Regions from separate parts of the Rhodococcoides fascians A25f genome, predicted to be linked through region 1. Evidence: predicted binding sites of a transcription regulator. Region 1 holds the regulator's gene; the other holds the start of a gene.
The links. The regulator LexA, encoded in region 1, represses DNA repair genes until DNA is damaged. The targets are predictions, from matches to a motif close to CGAACANNTGTTCG.

Region 1 (12,904 bases):
GGGGCCGTCGGGGGCTCCGAAATCGACCTTCGGGTTCAGGCGTGCGAAGCCGAGCGAGGCCGAAGTGACTGCCTCGGAGCGGCAGTGCGGAATGGCGATGCCGCCGGGCAGGCCGGTTGCCGACTGCGCTTCGCGGGCCAGTGCGGCGTCACGCAGAGCGTCGGTGTCGGTTGCGCGACCTGCGGATGCCAGAACACCGGCGAGGCGTTCGATGACGGCATCCTTGGATTCGCCGAGATCGGCGTCGAGAAGGATCAGATCCTCGGCGATGATCTGCTGATCTTCGGTGGGGCTGGACATTGGAGACTCCTAGAGACGGTTCGAAGAAGGAGAGAGCGTGGACGGGGTGACGGACGTGGGGAGGTCGAGCGCGCGAACCGTCACCGAAGTCGGGTGGGTCTGCTCGGGCAGTGGAAGCGTGGTGCCTGGTAGTGCGGTGGCTGCTGTTCCGTAGGCGACGGCGCGGCGTAGTTTGTCTGCGGCGGAGCATTTCTCGGCATCGGCGAGGATGTAGCCGGCGAGTGAGGAATCTCCTGCGCCGACCGTGCTGACTGCGGTGATCGGGGGCGTGCTGGCGTACCAGGAACCGTCCTCGGTGACCAGTACGGCTCCGGCGCTGCCGAGCGTGGCCAGTACCGCGCCGACCCCTCGGCCGAGAAGGATGGTGCTGGCCGCGATGGCGGCAGTGGGATCACCCTGTGCCGCTGCGCTTTCCAGCTCCTCCGAATCGTACCCGGTCAGTTGGGCAAGTTCCTCGGAATTGGGTTTTATCAGGTCCGGAGCCGATGCCGGGAACGCTGCCGCGAGAGCGAGGAGCGGCTCGTCGGAGGTGTCGACGGCGACCTTCGCCGAGGTGGCGCGCAACGCGGTGACGAGCTCGGCATACCAATCCACCGGTAGGCCGGGAGGAAGGGAACCCGACAGAACAACCCATTCGGCACCGACTGCGAGAGAGAGCACTCGTTCCCGCAGCTCGGCGCGGGTCTGCTCCGACACCGTTGCGCCCGGCTCGTTGATCTTGGTGGTGGTACCACCGATCTCGCTGACCGTGATGTTGGTTCGGGCAAGCCCCGACGTCGGAACTGCCGAGAAGCGCACTCCTTTCGCGGCCATCGCGTCGAGCAGCGGGTCGCCGACGTTGGCCGGGAGCACTGCCAACGCCTCGACTCCTGATCCGCCGAGAACGCGAGCGACGTTGACGCCCTTGCCGCCCGGGTCGGTGGACGACGTCGACGCCCGGTGCACGCCGCCGCGGACGAGCGGTGCGTCGAGTGTGACCGTGCGGTCCATGCTCGGGTTGGCCGTGAGTGTGACCATCATGCGATCACCACCTCGATTCCTTTGTCGCTGAGATTCTTACGGTCGTGGGTAGAGATGTCGCTGTCGGTGACGATGACGTCGATGGACTCCACTCGGGCGAAACTCACCAGGTGCTCGCGGCCGATCTTCGACGAATCGGCCAGTACAACAACATGATTCGCTGCATCGACCATCGCGCGCTTGACTGCTGCCTCGTCGCTGTCCGGGGTGGACAGCCCGTGCCCGACGCTGATGGCGTTGGTGCCGATGAACGCGACGTCCACCCGGAGCCATTCGAGAGCGCGCAGTGCTTCGTCGCCGACGGCCGCCTGAGTGGTTCCGCGGACACGCCCGCCGAGCAATCGAAGATTGATGTTCGGCATGGTCGCAGCCCGAGCGGCGATCGGTACCGAGTTGGTCACCAATATCAGCTCGCGATCGTGTGGAAGCAGGCCTGCCAGCCGGCCCGTCGTGGTGCCGGCGTCGAACACGGCGCTGCCGCCCACCGGCGGCAGGAAGGACAACGCCGCGGCTGCGATTGCATCCTTCTGATCTGCGCGAGTGAATTCGCGCTCGGATACGCCGGGCTCGAGTGTGGTCAGAGCGGATGCGGGTACTGCTCCACCGTGGACGCGGCGCACGACTCCCATCCGGTCGAGAGTGGCGAGGTCGCGCCGCACGGTTTCGGTGGTGACGCCGTACGTGGCAGAGAGATCGTTGACGGAGACGCGTCCTTGCGTACTGATCAGTTCGGCAATCGCGTGCTGTCGTTCTTCGGCGTACACCTGCGTCTCCTTCCCGGTTGATGTTGCTTTATGTTGTTTTACGCCCGTGTGTGTTGACATGTCAAGGCTTTGGAGTAATCTCGGTCACAACACAGGCAAGCAATTGAGTACGCCACAGCACGCCGATCAGTACGAAGACCATTTGTTCACGCAGGATCCGAGGAGGACCACATGACGGGATCGGTTAGCACCGCGTCGACCGGACACGCAGACACGACAGTCGATGCTGCCGGGACCGGAGCAGCGCAGACGACACTGCGCGGCACGCCCGTCGTGCCCGGTGTCGGATACGGTCCCGTCATTCGCCCCGGTGCACGTCCGTCCATTCCCGCCGATACCGGCGAGGTGGCAGAGGCCGATCGGGAGTCCGAGAAGGCTGTGTTCGATGCCGCCGCGAACGCCGTCGCCACTCGATTGCGCGGTCGCGCAGAGCTGGCGACGGGAGCTGCGTCGGAGGTGCTGTCGGCCAACGCCGCGATGGCAACCGACCGCGGATGGCTCGGTGCCGCGCGCTCCTCGATCGCCAAGGGCAGTTCTGCCGTCGCCGCAACCGCTGCGGCCACCGAGAAGTTCGCTGCCATGTTCACCCAGCTCGGCGGCCTGATGGCCGAGCGAGTGACAGACCTGCGCGACATCCGCGACCGCGTCATCGCCGAGATCCTGGGTGTTCCGGAGCCCGGTGTTCCCGTGCCGGCCGAACCGTCGATTCTGTTCGCCGACGACCTGGCACCGGCCGACACCGCGGGCCTCGACCCCACCCTGATCGTCGGACTTGCGACCTCGCTCGGAGGTCCGACCAGCCACACCGCGATCATCGCCCGCCAGCTCGGCATCCCGTGCATCGTTGCCGTGGCAGGCCTCGACGACATCGCGGCAGGTACGAATGCAGCTGTCGACGGAACGAGCGGCCGCATCGACCTCGAACCCGACGCCGACTCGGCCCGCGCTGCGGTGGTCTCCGCCCGCGACGAGCTCGACCGAGTGTCCCAGTGGGTCGGCCCAGGCAGGACTGCCGACGGTCACGCAGTCGACATCCTCGCCAATGTGCAGGACGGGGCGGGTGCCCGGGCAGCGCGATCGAGCGCAGCAGACGGAGTCGGTCTGTTCCGCACCGAACTGTGCTTCCTGGACCGCGATTCCGAACCCACTGTCGACGAGCAGGCCGAGATCTACGCCCAGGTGCTCGACGCATTCGCGGGCAAGAAGGTCGTTGTGCGCACCCTCGACGCCGGCTCGGACAAGCCGCTGAGGTTCGCCACCCATCCCGACGAGGCCAATCCGGCACTGGGCATTCGTGGCATTCGCATCGCCGAGGCCGATCGCGGCATTCTGTATCGACAGCTCGACGGGATCGCTGCCGCCGCGAAGGCAACCGACTCGTCCCCGTGGGTGATGGCTCCGATGATCGCGACCGCGCAGGAAGCGAAGGACTTTGCCGCCGACGTCCGTCAACGCGGACTGACCCCCGGCGTCATGATCGAGGTGCCTGCTGCGGCCCTGCTCGCAGAACACATCCTCGAGCACGTGGACTTCCTGTCCATCGGTACCAACGACCTGGCCCAGTACACGATGGCGGCGGATCGGATGTCTGCTCAGCTCGCCGGTCTGACCGATCCGTGGCAGCCCGCGGTATTGGCCCTGGTGGCGCACACCGCTGCCGCAGGAGCCAAGGCCGGAAAGCCGGTCGGCGTCTGCGGCGAGGCCGCTGCGGACCCGCTCCTGGCCTGTGTGCTGGTCGGACTCGGCATCACTTCTCTGTCTGCTGCGTCTGCCGCCGTCGCACATGTGGGTTCCAAGTTGGCTACGGTCACGCTCGATCAGTGCAAGGCCGCTGCCGAGGCTGCCCTGAAGACCGACAGCACCGCCGCCGCCCGTGAGGCAGTGAGCGCGATCCTCGGCTGACCCAATAGTCTTTTCCCATCATGAGAAATCTGGGTTGGACGCTGCACGGAAACGGAAAAACCGTCGAGTCCGGGGCGGTGGTGGCACCGGACGAACGGTTGTCGTGGCCGCGCACCATCGGTATCGGGATGCAGCACGTCGTCGCCATGTTCGGTGCCACGCTGCTCGTTCCGACGATCACCGGCTTCCCGGTCTCGACGACACTGCTGTTCTCGGGCGTCGGAACGGTGCTGTTCCTGCTCATCACCAGAGGGCGGGTGCCCAGCTATCTGGGGTCGTCCTTCGCATTCCTGGCTCCGCTCGGTGCCACCCAGGCCAACGGCCCGGCCGCGCAACTCGGTGCCGTCCTGTGTGTCGGGGTCGTGCTTGCGGCGATCGGTGTCGTCGTCAAGATCGCCGGTCGGCGTGTGCTCGACGCAGCCATGCCGCCCGTCGTCACTGGTGCCGTGGTCGTATTGATCGGGTTGAATCTGGCCCCCGCTGCGACCACGTCGTTCGAGGCGCAGCCGCTGATCGCTGCAGTGACGCTGGTTGCCATTCTGCTGGCCACGGCCGTAGGACCGGGACTGCTGGGCCGACTCGGAATTCTGCTCGGTGTCGTCGTGGGCTGGGTCTTCGCCGCCGTCACCGGCGGTATGGCGCAACCACGCCTCGACGCTCTGAGCGCGGCGAGCTGGATCGGTCTGCCCGAGTTTCGTGGACCGTCGTTCGAGCTGTCGGTGATCCTGGTAGCGCTGCCGGTGGTGATCGTCCTGGTGGCCGAGAACGTCGGACACGTCAAAGCGGTCGCGGCGATGACCGGCAAGAACCTCGACGACGTGGCCGGTGACGCGCTGATCGCCGACGGCTTGGCGACCACCCTGGCCGGAGCCGCTGGTGGCTCGGGCACCACCACCTACGCGGAGAACATCGGGGTCATGGCCGCCACTCGCGTCTATTCGACAGCCGCGTACTGGGTCGCGGCCTTCACGGCGATAGTGCTGGCGTTCTCGCCCAAGTTCGGTGCCCTGATCTTCACCGTCCCCGACGGCGTCATCGGGGGAGCGACCCTGGTTCTGTACGGACTCATCGGGCTACTGGGCGTTCGGATCTGGACCGACGCCAAGGTGAACTTCGCCGATCCGGTCAACCTGATCGTCGTCGCGGCGGCGCTCGTCGCGGGCATCGGCGACCTCACGCTGTCGGTGGGCTCGGTCGAACTCGGCGGTATCGCGTGGGGTTCTCTGGGCATCCTGCTGGGCTATCCGATCGTCTCGGCGCTCGCGAAAAGTACCGCCGACCGGCGGACCTAGCGGGGGCGGTCACGGATCGCGCACGTTTTGGTCATCGACCTTCGCTGCACCCCGAACGTACTGTTGGAACGTGACGTCAGTCGTACCGACGACCGCGAATGACACCGTTCACAGGTAGACGTCGGTATGCACCGAACAAGGAGATCTGCGTGGAACGCACACTTTTCGAGCCCGAGCACGAGCTGTTCCGGGAGTCGTACCGGAAGTTTCTCGAACAGCACGTAGCCCCCAATCACGCGAAGTGGGAAGAGCAGAACATCGTCGACCGCGGCGTCTGGGTCGAGGCCGGTAAGCAGGGCTTCCTCGGAACGGCTGCACCGGAGGAGTTCGGCGGCGGCGGCGTCAAGGACTTTCGGTACAACGCCATCGTCACCGAGGAAACCACTCGCGGCGGCTACAGCGGCATCGGCTTCACCCTGCACAACGACGTCGTCGCGCCGTATCTGATCGAGCTGGCCAACGACGAGCAGAAGCAGCGTTGGCTCCCCGGATTCTGCTCGGGTGAGCTGATCACCGCGATCGCCATGACCGAGCCGGGTACCGGAAGCGACCTGCAGGGCATCAAGACCAAGGCCGTTCGCGACGGTGACGACTGGGTGCTGAACGGATCGAAGACGTTCATCACCAACGGAATCAACGCCGATCTGATCATCGTCGTCGCCTGCACCGACCCGGAGAAGGGTGCTCAGGGCTTCAGTCTGCTGGTCGTAGAGCGCGACATGCCCGGTTTCGAGCGCGGCCGCAATCTCGACAAGATCGGGATGAAGGCCCAGGACACAGCCGAACTCAGCTTCACCGACGTTCGCGTGCCCGCGGCCAACCTGCTCGGTGAAGAAGGCATGGGCTTCATCTACCTCATGCAGAATCTTCCCCAGGAACGGCTCTCGATCGCTGTTGTCGCCGCTGCGGCCATGGAATCGGCGCTGGACATGACAATTCAGTACTGCCGCGATCGCAAGGCGTTCGGCAAGTCGATCGGAAAGTTCCAGAACACCCGCTTCGTGTTGGCGGAGTTGGCAACCGAGACCACCGCCACCCGCATCATGGTGGACAAGTTCATCGAACTGCTCAACGCGGGCACCTTGACCGTCCAGGAAGCCGCCATGGCCAAGTGGTGGACCACCGAAAATCAGGTCAAGCTGATCGACCGGTGCCTGCAGTTGCACGGCGGCTACGGCTACATGAAGGAATACCCGATCGCCAAGGCCTACATGGACTCTCGTGTCCAGACGATCTACGGCGGCACCACCGAGATCATGAAAGAGATCATCGGCCGCGGATTGAACCTCTGATCTGCTGATCCGACGAACGCGAAGGGCCGCAGCACAATGTGCTGCGGCCCTTCGCGTGTCACTGCAGAGACGTCGCCCTACAGCTTGCGCATCACGGTGACGACCTTGCCGAGGATGGCAGCGTTGTTACCCGGAATCGGCTCGAACAGCGGGTTGTGCGGCAGCAGCCACACCTCGCCCTTCGACCGCTTGAACGTCTTGACGGTGGCCTCGCCGTCGATCATCGCGGCCACGATGTCTCCGTTGTCGGCCACGGACTGCTGACGGACCACGACCCAGTCACCGTCGCAGATCGCTGCATCGATCATCGACTCGCCGACGACCTTGAGCAGGAACAGCGAACCCTGACCGACCAATTCGCGGGGGAGTGGAAAGACATCCTCGACGGCCTCTTCGGCCAGGATCGGTCCACCGGCTGCGATTCGTCCCAGAACCGGCACGAACGTGGGGGTCGGTAGGCGGTCCTGTTCCTCGGACGAACCGTCGACCGCAGCAGCAGCTTGATCGGCCTGCACCTCGTCGAGGCCGCGAACGTCGACCGCGCGCGGGCGATTGGCGTCGCGCCGTAGGAATCCCTTCCGCTCCAGAGTGCGTAACTGATGGGCAACGGACGACGTCGACGTCAGGCCGACGGCGTCACCGATCTCACGAATGCTGGGCGGGTAGCCGCGCTCGGTCACCGAAGCTCGAATGACCTCGAGTACCTTTCGCTGTCGCTCCGTCAGGCCGGCGCTGATGTCGGTGCCGACTTCCATGGCCTTGGGCGTCGGTTCCGCGGCAGGCTTCCCTGCTGCGGCCTTCGCGGGCGCGGAAGCGGTCGTCTTGGAACCCGTCGTCTTGGAACCCGTGGTCGACCTCGTCGAGGTCTGGTCCTTCATGCTGTCGGCCTCCTGCTGATGTCCTGGATCCGGTCTGCGTGGTTCGGTCTGCGCGGACTGGAGTTGATGGTGTCGACTCGTGTGGCGTGTGGTTTCTGACACGAATCTAGCGTGTATCAGCTGTTGAATCAAACATCTGTTCGACTCGTGTCGCGTTTTCTACAGACTTTGTCGGAGCCTCGTGATAGAACTTCGAACAAGCGTCCATCGAACGCCTGATCGAACAATCGATCCAACGAGCGAAGACGAGGTTCCGATGACCATCACCACCGATCGCCCCACCACCGCAGGTGTCCGTACCCGGTCCACTGTCGTCGAGCGTCGTCGCCGTGCTCGTCCCGCGCTGCGGAGTTCCATCGCGACGCGCGGTGCGCGAACGACTCCATGCCTGCCGGTTCTGGAGCCGTCCTGGACCGACGTCACCGACCGGGAGGCCGCCGATCGCGAATTCGACGAGACCTCGGCGCACTTCGCCGGCCAGCCGGTCCGGATGCGATCGCTCGTGCTGTGGGTGCTTGCCGTCGTCGTCGTTGCCGGTGGCCTGATCGGAATCGCGAACCTACGAGCTGCGTCGGCCGACGCAGGGGTGCAGCCGGCGGGTGTGGTCGAGGTTCACGACGGAGCTGTAGTCGAGTATGCGCCCGGTAGATGACCACCGGCCCCATCGCACCCGCCCATGACTGAGTATCCTCGACTGACTGCCCCGACACGTATGTTCGACGTCGGCGCATCGGCTACGACGGAGGCTCCTTCATGCATTGCCCGTTCTGCAGGCATCCCGACTCACGCGTGGTCGATTCGCGTGAAATGGACGAGGGGCAGGCAATTCGGCGTCGTCGCTCCTGCCCGGAATGCGGTCGGCGATTCACGACCGTCGAGGCTGCAGTGCTCGCTGTCGTGAAGCGCAGCGGTGTCACCGAACCGTTCAGCCGTGAGAAGGTCGTCAAGGGAGTGCGCAGGGCGTGCCAGGGCAGAGATGTCGACAACGACGCGTTGAATCTCTTGGCTCAACAGGTGGAAGACGCCATCCGCGCCGCCGGTTCCGCCGAAATTCCCAGCAACGAGGTGGGGTTGGCTATTCTCGGTCCGCTGCGCGACCTCGATGAGGTCGCATATCTGCGGTTCGCGTCCGTGTATCGCTCGTTCAGCTCGGCCGAGGATTTCGAGAAGGAAATACATGAGCTACGCAAGCACCGAGAGTCTGCCGACATCGACTGACGGTTCCGCACGTCAGCGCGCTTGATCGGAGATCGCCTTCTCGATGCGCTTCTCCGAGACCGGATATGCAGTCCGAATTCCTTGGGCGAACAGCCCTACCCGCAATTCTTCGATCATCCAGAACAGCTCCTGCACACCAGCGCTGTTCTTCCGGTTTTCCGGAAGCGAATCCAGCAGCCGTCCGTACGACGCGTAGACGCGGTCGAGTACGTCCATCGCAGCCGCATCACGGCCTGCGCTGCTCGGAAGCGTGGCCAACCTCTTGGTCGCTGCAGCGAGATATCGCGGCAGATCTGCCAGTCTGCGAGAACCGAATTCGGTGACGAAGCCCCGAAAGACCAATCCTTCGAGCTGTTCGCGTACATCCTCGGCGGGCTCACCCGATGCCGTCTGCAATTGCCCCGATACGGCAAGAGCTGCAGTCAATACAGGGCGTACGAGGGCCAGTACCGCCGCGGTGCGCTGTGGAACCTCGGCATTGACCGATGCTCGAAGTTTCTCGAAAGCCTCCGGATCTCGAACAGGTCCACCGTGTGCGTCCATTGCTTCCTCGACCGCGAGAACTCGGCATTCCTCGAGGAGCGCGTCGACACCGCCGTACGGATTCTGGCCGAGGGCAAGGCGTTCGGCAGTCGGGAGACCGGCCAGCAGCGCTTTGGTACCTTTCGGTGCCGTCGACAACAGTAACGTCCGTGTTCCGGCGCGCATCGCTGCTCGCTGTTGGGCGGGGGTGCTCAGGACTCGAACTGCGACGCCCGGTCCTTCGGGCACCAACGCCGGGTACCCGGTGACCTTCTGTCCGCCGACATCACGGGTAACAGTCGACTCCAGTCGGCCCAGAGTGCCCGAGGTCCACGCGAGAGTCGGTGCGCGCTCCGCGTCGCCGACTGCGCTCGCAACCTGACGACCGACTTCGCCGGACAGACTGGTGCGCAGAACGGTCAGATCTTTGTTGCTACCCAACACCTTTCCGGTCGGGTCGACGGCCGCGAAGGTCATTCTCAGGTGGTCGGGCAGCGCCGCGGTGTCGAAGTCCTTCGCGGTGATGTGGCACTGTGCAGCCCGCGACAGCTCGCGTGCCAATGCCGTCACCAGAGTCTCCGCGCGAGGTCTCATGACCGCCAGCGCCGCGGCGGCGAAATCGGGGGCAGGAACAACGTTGCGGCGCAGAGCTTTCGGGAGCGACTTGATCAGTGCCGTCACCAACTCCGCGCGCATCCCCGGAACCAGCCAATCGAACCCCACCGGCTGAACCTGAGCGAGCAGCGCTATCGGAATTCGTGCGGTGACTCCGTCGGCGGCCGTACCCGGCTCGAACTGGTAGGTCAGCGGAAACTGGATCTCACCCTGTCGCCACGCGTCGGGATACGCGCCGGTGAGCACCGAGGCCGCGTCGGAGTTGACGACTGTGTCCGTCGTGAAGTCCAGCAGGGACGGGTCCTGTCGACGGGCTTTCTTCCACCACGTGTCGAAGTGTCGCGCCGATACCGCTTCGGGGGCGATACGCGCATCGTAGAAGTCGAACAGTGCGTCGTCGTCGACGACGATGTCGCGCCGCCGAGCACGGTGTTCGAGTTCACCGACGTCGTCCAGTAGAGCCCGGTTCTTGTGGAAGAACGCATGCTGGGTCTTCCATTCGCCCTCCACCAGTGCGTGTCTGATGAACAACTCCCGTGACGCCTCGGCGTCGATGCGGTGGTAGTTCACCGGTCGCTGCGTGACCAGAGGAATGCCGTACAGCGTCACCCGCTCGTACGCCATCGCGGATTCGCGCTTGATGGACCAGTGCGGTTCCGAGTACGTCCGCTTGACCAGGTGCGGTGCGAGCCGTTCGGCCCATTCGGGTTCGATGCGAGCGGCCATCCGGCCCCACAGGCGTCCGGTCTCCACCAGTTCGGCGGCCATGACCCACCGCGGGGGCTTCTTGAAGAGCCCGGACCCGGGGAAGATCGCGAAGTGCGCTCCGCGTGCGCCCAGGAACTCGCGCTTGTCACCCTCCCTGAGTCCGACGTGGGAGAGCAGCCCCGACAGTAGTGATTGGTGCAGAGCGGTTTCGGTGGAGTCGGCATCGGGCACCGTCCAGCCGAGTCCGCGAGTGATCTGACGGAGTTGGCCGTGTAGATCCTGCCACTCGCGAATCCGCAGGTAGTGCAGAAATTCGGTGCGGCACATGCGCCGGAACTGGTTGGACGACAGCTCGTTCCGTTGCTCGCGCAGGTACGTCCACAGCTTGACGTAAGCCAGGAAGTCGGAGTTCTCGACTGCGAAGCGGGCGTGTTTTTCGTCCGCAGCCTGCTGATGCTCGGCGGGCCGCTCCCTGACGTCCTGAATCGACAGGGCGGACACCACCACCAGTGCGTCCCGCAGCGACCCGTTGCCGTTGGCCTCGACCAACATTCGCGCCATTCGTGGATCGACCGGCAGCGCCGACAGTTCCCGGCCGATGGGGGTGAGTTCCGCCGTGCCGTCCTTGGTGGCCGGCTTCAGCGCCCCCAATTCTTCGAGCAGGCCGATCCCGTCCCGAATGCTGCGCGGGTCCGGTGGCTCGACGAACGGGAAGGCGTCGATCTTGCCGAGCCCGAGGGCGGTCATCTGCAAAATGACCGACGCAAGGTTGGTGCGCAGGATCTCCGGCTCGGTGAACTGCGGCCGCGACTCGAAGTCCTCTTCCGAGTACAACCGGATGCAGATACCGTCGGCGACTCGGCCGCAGCGGCCGGCTCGCTGCCGCGCCGATGCCTGGGAGATCGGTTCGATGGGTAGTCGTTGCACCTTGGTGCGCAACGAGTATCGAGATATACGAGCCGTGCCGGGATCGACGACGTAGCGAATGCCGGGAACTGTCAACGACGTCTCCGCAACGTTCGTCGAGAGCACCACGCGTCGGCCCGAGTGCGGTGAGAACACCCGATGCTGTTCGGCCGCAGACAATCTGGCGTACAGAGGCACGATCTCGGTGTTACGCAGATTGCGGTCGTTCAAAGCGTCCGCGGTGTCGCGGATCTCGCGTTCACCGGACAGGAACACCAGAATGTCGCCGTCGCCCTCGGCTGTCAACTCGTCGACAGCCTGGCAGGTGGCATCGACAGGATCGAGGTCGATCGTGGTGTCGCCGGCGTCGACGGTCAGTGGCCGGTAGCGCATTTCGACCGGGAACGTGCGGCCGGAAACCTCGATGATCGGAGCGGGTACGCCGCCGCGGGCGAAGTGTTGGGCAAATCGTTCCGGATCGATCGTCGCCGAGGTGATGATGATCTTCAGATCGGGTCGCCGGGGGAGTAACTGCGCGAGGTAACCCAGGATGAAGTCGATGTTGAGGCTGCGCTCGTGGGCCTCGTCGATGATGAGGGTGTCGTACTGGCGAAGCAGTCTGTCTCGCTGGATCTCGGCCAGGAGAATTCCGTCGGTCATCAGTTTGACGAGGGTCGAATCCGACGACTGATCGGTGAATCTCACCTTGTAGCCGATGGATTCGCCCAGGGGCTCGCCGACTTCCTCGGCGATGCGCTCGGCCACCGTACGTGCGGCGAGCCGGCGCGGTTGGGTGTGACCGATCGACCCGCGAATTCCGCGACCGAGTGCGAGACAGATCTTCGGAATCTGGGTGGTCTTACCCGAGCCGGTTTCACCGGCGACGATCACGACCTGATGCTCGGCGATGGCGGCGGAGATGTCGTCCTTGCGGAGACTGACCGGAAGTGACTCGGGGAACTCGAGGGTGGGGACCGCTGCTCTGCGATGGGCGACCACGGCTTCGGCGCGAGCGACATCGCGATCGAGGGCTGCGAACGCGTCGTCGGTGCGGGCCTTGTCCAGCCGCCGCCGCAGTCGGTTCTCGTCGCGGATGGTGACGTTCGCCAGACGTGTGGCGAGAGATTTTCGCTGACCGGACGGATTCGAGGTAGACATACTCACACCAGGATATCCGTATCTACGCAACCTTCGTGAATGCCGGCCGCGACTGTGCCAGGATCGCCGAATGGGCATCTCGCACGATGTGACCGCGGAACCACGCACGCCGGTACCGATCAGGACGCTGCGGGTGCTGTTCGCGGCCCTCACCGCCGCGGCGCTCGTCTCGATCGTCGTGAACGGGCTCGGCTCTCCGACGTTCTCGTTGGTCAACTACTTCAGCTACTTCACCGTGATCAGCAACGTCCTGACGGTGCTCGTACTCATCGTGGGCGGCGTGATCGATCCACGGTCTCCGGGTTGGCAGCTCTTTCGCGGAGCAGTGA
Region 2 (6,414 bases), 1.6 Mb from region 1:
CTCCTGCAAGGACCGCTCGACGAGGGAACGGGTGTAGACGCGGGCGATGTCGATCTTGCGCGCCATCTCGGTGACGGTGTTCTGTACGGATTGCCGTGCGATGAGCGGCTTTCCGAACGTCTCCCGATCGCGGACCCACTGCAGAGTGAGATCGAGGCACCGTTGCGCGCTGGCGTAGGCCTGGGCCGCGAGTGCGATGCGCTCGGTGAGAAACGCCTGCGCGATCTGCGCGAAGCCACTGTTCTCGGCACCGACCAGGTTGCTCACCGGCACGCGAGCGTCGACGAACGAGAGCTCGGCGGTATCGGATGCGCGCCAGCCCATCTTGTCGAGCTTGCTGGTGACCTCGAACCCGGGTGTGCCCTTCTCGATGACGAGCAGCGAGACACCGGCCGCACCCTCGCCGCCGGTGCGGACCGCGGTGACGACAAAATCGGCTCGACACCCGGAGGTGATGTACGTCTTCGATCCGTTGACGACGTAGTGCTCGCCATCCCTGACAGCCTTCGTCCTGAGGTGGCCGACGTCGGAGCCGCCACCGGGCTCGGTGATCGCGAGCGATCCGATCTTCTCGCCGGCCAGCGTGGGCCGCACCCACTTCTCGATCTGGTCGGCGTCACCCGCGGCAACCAAGTGCGGCAACGCGATTCCGCTGGTGAACAGCGATGCGAACAGTCCGCCCGATGCACCGGCCTGATGCATCTCCTCGCAGATCACGACCGCGTCGGCCAGGTCTCCGCCGTCCCCGCCGACCTCCTCGGGAAAGCCGGCACCGATCAAACCGAGAGCTGCCGCCTTCTTGTGCAGATCGCGCGGGATCTCGCCGTCGGTCTCCCACTGATTCATGTGCGGCGCGATGTCCTGCTCGACGAAGCTACGGACGGTCTTGCGAAGCTGCTGACGCTCGGGCGTCGTCCAGATGCTCATCCGAGTTCTCCTTTGTAAGCAATCGTTTCGGGGATGTCGATGTGCCGCGACCGCAGCCATTCACCGAGCCCCTTGGCCTGTGGATCGAACCTGGCCTGCGATGCCACGCCTTGGCCGAGGATGCCCTCGATGACGAAGTTCACGGCCCGCAGATTCGGCAGCACGTGCCGGGTGACGGTGAGTTGCTCTGCCTCGGGCAACATCTCTTTCAGGGTCTCGACCGTCAATGCGTGGACGAGCCAGGAGAATTCGTCGTCGGTGCGGACCCAGACTCCGACGTTGGCGTTGCCGCCCTTGTCGCCGCTTCGGGCCGCGGCGACGGTTCCCAGTGGTAGTCGGATGGTCGCTTCGGCTGCTCTCGGTGCCGGGAGCGTCGGTTCATCGAGGGGTTCCAACGCCCGCGTGTCCGTCGACGGTGCGATGGCGCTTTCGGTGCCGTCGGCGAGATGCGCAACGTGCGGCACCTGGTTCGCGTCGACGAAACCTGCCGTGAACACTCCGTACGGCGCTCCATTTCCCGGCGGTGCGGTCACCGAGAATCCGGGGTAGCTCGCCAGTGCGAGTTCGACTGCAACCGCCGAGAACTGACGTCCGACGGCGTCGGGGTTGCTGTCGCGGGCCACGCAGCGCAGCAAGGCGCTGGCCGTCTCTTCCGTCTCGGCGTCCGGCTTGTCGGTACGCACCAGGGTCCAGTCCAATTCGGTCGGACGGGCCGTGAGCCAGGACTCGAATTGCCGTTGTGCCAGTGCCGCTTTGGCCTCGATGTCGAGGCCGGTGAGCACCATCGTGAATTCGTTGCGGAAGCCGCCGAGCGCATTGAGCGAGACCTTGTAGGTGGGCGGCGGCGCTTCGCCGGTCACGCCGGTGATGGACACCCGATCGCTGGACTCCTGCGCCAGGATCGCTGAATCGATCCGCGCGGTGACATCGGGGTTCGCGTAGCGGCCGCCGGTGATTTCGTACAGCAGCTGAGCGGTCACAGTGCCGACGCTGACAGCCCCACCGGTGCCCTCGTGCTTGGTGATGACGGACGAACCGTCGGACTCGATCTCGGCGATCGGGAAGCCCGGCCGAGACATGTCCGCGATCTCGGTGAAGAACGAGTAGTTCCCGCCCGTCGCCTGAGTTCCGCACTCGATGACATGTCCGGCGATCACGGCACCGGCCAGGGCGTCGTAGTCGGTCGGCGTCCAACCGAAGTGCGCCGCAGCGGGTCCCACGATCACGCTGGCATCGGTGACGCGCCCGGTGACCACGACGTCGGCACCGGAGTTCAAGCATTCCACGATGCCCCACGCGCCGAGGTAGGCATTTGCGGTCAGCGGGTTGCCGAGGCCTAGTTCGGCCGCCCTGCCGAGAAGGTCGTCGCCATCGACATACGCGATGTTGGCACCGGAGTCGAGCTTCTCCAGCGCCTCGGCCAAGCCACGTGGATTCAGACCACCGGCGTTGGCGACGATCTTGACACCCTTGTCGAGTGCCAGTCCCAGGCAATCCTCGGCCTGGCGCAGAAAGGTTTTGGCGTAGCCACGGGTCGCATCCTTCATCCGGTCGCGGCCGAGGATGAGCATCGTGAGCTCGGCGAGGTAATCGCCGGTGAGGTAGTCGAGTTCGCCGCCCTCGAGCATCTCGCGCATGGCCGAGAGGCGGTCTCCGTAGAAGCCCGAACAGTTGCCGATTCGTACGGTCATGCTTTCTCTCGTCCCGATCCTGGAGGGCCTGCGAAGGCTTGGGCGATGGTGAGCCAGTGCGCGGCGTCGGATCCCTCGGCAGTGACGTCGAGGGTGTCGCGATGAGCACGCTGGGTCACGAGGAGGCAGAAGTCGAGCGCCGATCCGCTCACGCGCTGCGCGGCGTCTTCGGGGCCCCAGGTCCATAGCTCACCCGAGGGCGCGCTGAGTTCGACGCGGAACTGTTCGATGGGAGGTGTCTGCTGATTGACCGCGTAGGCGAAATCCCTTGTACGGACTCCGATGTGCGCGACCCCGCGGATCCGGTCGGTGGGCACACGGGAGACGCCCAGTGCGTCGGCGACATCCTGGCCGTGGGCCCAGGTCTCCATCAGGCGCGCAGTGGCCATGGACGCCGCACTCATCGGGGGTCCGAACCAGTCGATCTTGGTTCCGGGCGGTACCTGCACCAGAGCATCGGTCATGGCGTGGCGTCGGGTACGCCAGATGGTCAGTAGTTCGGGATTGCGAGCTTCTTCCTCCGCAGCCTCGTCGACGAAACCGGTGGGGTTTTCCCACGCTTTCTTCAAAGTGAGAGCGAACTCCTCCTTGGCCGCGGCATCGCCCGATGCTGCGGACGTGGTTCGCTCCGCGACGTGATCCGTCCAGGACAGATGTGCGATCTGGTGTGCGATCGTCCAGCCCTCGGCCGGTGTCGGTGCCGCCCACAGCTCTGATGTCAGTTCGGCGACGAGCGCATCGAGGTCGTCGCCCTCGGCACGGAGGTCGCCGACGAGTGTGTCGAGGTCTGCCATGGGTCCAGCTTCACAAAGGCACGAGAAAAAAGCAAGCACGCTTGCTTGTTAATTCGTAACCTTACGTTCGCTTGCCGTCCCTACGGTGACGACTGTGAAAATGTCGAGACTCGCAGCCGTCACCGTTACCCTCGCTTTCATGGCCGCCGGTTGCTCCTCTGTGAATCCAACCGCTGCGGACCCGGCCCCCGAGGAACCGTCGAGCATTCGGGTCGCGACGTTCAATGCGAGCCTCAATCGATCAGCGGCCGGGCAGTTGGTGACCGACCTGCAGGGCGAGAATGCTCAGGCCCGCGCGGCGGCCGATGTGATCTCGGCGAACTCGCCGGATGTGTTGTTGGTCAACGAGTTCGATTACTCGGGTGACGATGCGGTGAGGCTCTTCAACGACAACTATCTGGACAAGCAGTACCCGTACTCCTTCACTGCGCCCGTGAACACCGGGGTCGACTCGGGACTCGACCTGGACAGGGACGGCGCGCTCGGCGGTCCGGGCGATGCCTGGGGATTCGGGCAATTCCCAGGTCAGTACGGCATGGTCGTGTACTCGAAGTATCCGATCGCGACCGATTCGGTACGCACGTTCCAGAACTTCCTGTGGAAGGACATGCCGGATTCCCTGCTGCCGCGCGACTATTACGGAGAGGTGTCCGACGCTCTGCGTCTGTCCAGCAAATCGCATTGGGACGTGCCGATCGACGTGAACGGCAAGACGCTGCACGTACTGGCCTCGCACCCCACTCCCCCGTCTTTCGATGGTCCCGAGAACCGCAACGGCAAACGCAACCACGACGAGATCCGGCTCAGTGCCGACTACATCTCGGGCGCGGATTACCTGTACGACGACAGAGGCGTGCGCGGCGGGTTGGAACAGGGTGCCTCGTTCGTGATGCTGGGTGACCAGAACAGCGATCCGGTCGACGGCGATTCGGTTGCGGGTGCCATCGCGCAGGTTCTCGATCTCCCACGGGTTCAGGATCCGGCCCCCATGTCCGATGGACATGGGACGGACACAGCCGATTTCGCAGATCCGACGCCGGGTGACCTTCGCGTGGACTACGTGCTGCCGTCGGACGATCTGACGGTGGTCGACTCTCAGGTGTACTGGCCGGACCAGCCGGAGCATCCCTCGGACCATCGACTGGTGTGGACCGATCTCGAAATATGATGTGTGAGTGACCGATCTACCGATTGTCGAATTCGCATACCCGGGTCCCTTGCGGGACGCCCTGGTTGCGGCCGTCCTGTCCGGTGCCAAGACCACGACGGCAAGTCTGGTGGTCCAGTACACCGACGAAGAGTTGCCGAAGGTCGGCCAACGCGGTGCGGTGATCGACTCGGCGGGCCGGACGGTGGGGATCATCGAGACCACTGCCGTCGATGTCGTTGCACTGAAGGTTGTTTCGCTGCAGCACGCCCTCGACGAGGGTGAAGGTTACGCCGATGTGGCGCAGTGGCGAGCCGGACACCAAAGATTCTGGCAATCGGCCGAGGTTCGCGAGGAACTGGGAGATCCGAACTTCACCGTGAACGACGACACTCGGGTGGTACTGGAGCGATTCACACTCGTGTGAGCGTGGCCCGCGGCCGTGCCGCTGCCATGATGACCAACGCATTTTCCGGAGTGTGGATCTCGAGTTCGACGGAATTCCATGGTCGAGTGTGCGGCCCGGCAACCGAGCCGGGTCGGATTTATGTGTAGGTCTCGACTATGGCGTCGAGCTGGTCGAGGACGCAGGTGAACCAGTCGACCGGGGATCGCGAAGAACTCGAGGACACCCAGAGCATCGATCCAGAATTCGGTCACTCCGCGAGATTCGCCGTGGGGATTGTGACGAACATGGGCATGCCGTACAGGCCACGAAACAGCTCGGGCGCGGTGGCGTCTGGGCCCGGAATCGGTACGGATCTCACCTCGAAGGCGGGGTAGTTCTCGTTCATGATCACCATCCTGAGGCCTGACGCGACGTCCGGGTCAAACAGCGTTGTCGGTGAGTGGGTGTATTGACACTTCATCTCCAAACCTTCTTCATTGCAACATGATTGGGGTTGACGGCTGGTTCACATCTCGGTACCATCGAACATACGTTCTATAGTTGGTCGGAACATCTGCCGGGGGGGCGAAGACACAGTGACCACACCTGCACGCAGTCGATTCGCGGCCTATCTCGGGCCGCAATCGAAGCCGTACATCGCGCCTGCTTCGTTGGCCGAGATGCGGGATGTCACGATTCTGGAGAACCAGGCGTGCGCTCGCAAGGTCGCTCTGGCCGCCGCCATCTGGGATACTTGCATTCATCAGAACGTGCTCGTCGGTGATGTCATTCAGGACGCGGGCAACTATGCGGCTTCCGAAATTGCGCACGTTCTGGGCTGCTCGAAGACCGTCGCGAACACGTACGCCGAGGTCGGGATGGACCTTCGGCTTCGACTTCCTTCCATCGCGGCCGCATTCGAGGCCGGCGAACTCGATTTGCCCCGAGTCCGTGCGATATACCGCTGTACCCACAATCTGACGCAGGACGCGGCGGCCGCCGTCGAAGGCGAGGTTCTGCGCGCTGCCCGACGCCTGCCGCCCGGTCCGCTCGCGACCGAAATCTGGTCGATCATGTACCGCATCGCACCCGAGCAAGCGGCCGCTTTACGCAACGACCTGGAACGGCATACCAACGTCACCTACACCGACAAGGACGTGCTCTCGACGCTCAAGGCCGATCTCACCGCCGCCGACGCCGCAGCTGCCTGGCAGTTGATCAACGAGATGGCCGCGACCGTGTGCCGACGTGATCCGCGTACCCGAGGACAGAAGCGTGCGGCCGCGTATGTGGCTCTGCTGCAGCAAGAGTCGTCGATGGAATGCATGTGCGAACCCGATGACGACAATCCGTGTACGGCCGATACCGCGCGGCCCGATCGACGCGCCCCACTGACCGTGATCACTGTCGATCTCGCCACTCTCGCCGGTCTGCTGTCCGATCCTGCCCACCTGGCCGGCCACGGCA

Region 2: the regulator LexA is predicted to act here: its motif matches at 5,491-5,504, upstream of BH93_RS07600 (HNH endonuclease signature motif containing protein).

The regions. Positions count from the first base shown of each region.
Region 1 is NZ_CP049744.1:3,169,971-3,182,874, reverse strand. It holds gene BH93_RS14940 (PTS fructose transporter subunit IIABC) at 1-300, opposite strand, end outside; gene BH93_RS14935 (1-phosphofructokinase family hexose kinase) at 310-1,320, opposite strand; gene BH93_RS14930 (DeoR/GlpR family DNA-binding transcription regulator) at 1,317-2,084, opposite strand; gene ptsP (phosphoenolpyruvate--protein phosphotransferase) at 2,256-3,986, shown strand; gene BH93_RS14920 (uracil-xanthine permease family protein) at 4,007-5,278, shown strand; gene BH93_RS14915 (acyl-CoA dehydrogenase family protein) at 5,428-6,570, shown strand; gene lexA (transcriptional repressor LexA) at 6,648-7,325, opposite strand; gene BH93_RS14905 (hypothetical protein) at 7,705-8,100, shown strand; gene nrdR (transcriptional regulator NrdR) at 8,202-8,666, shown strand; gene hrpA (ATP-dependent RNA helicase HrpA) at 8,679-12,575, opposite strand; gene BH93_RS14890 (Pr6Pr family membrane protein) at 12,646-12,904, shown strand, end outside.
Region 2 is NZ_CP049744.1:1,570,428-1,576,841, reverse strand. It holds gene BH93_RS07630 (acyl-CoA dehydrogenase family protein) at 1-927, opposite strand, end outside; gene BH93_RS07625 (acyclic terpene utilization AtuA family protein) at 924-2,618, opposite strand; gene BH93_RS07620 (TIGR03084 family metal-binding protein) at 2,615-3,412, opposite strand; gene BH93_RS07615 (endonuclease/exonuclease/phosphatase family protein) at 3,513-4,580, shown strand; gene BH93_RS07610 (ASCH domain-containing protein) at 4,588-4,986, shown strand; gene BH93_RS07605 (hypothetical protein) at 5,216-5,353, opposite strand; gene BH93_RS07600 (HNH endonuclease signature motif containing protein) at 5,544-6,414, shown strand, end outside.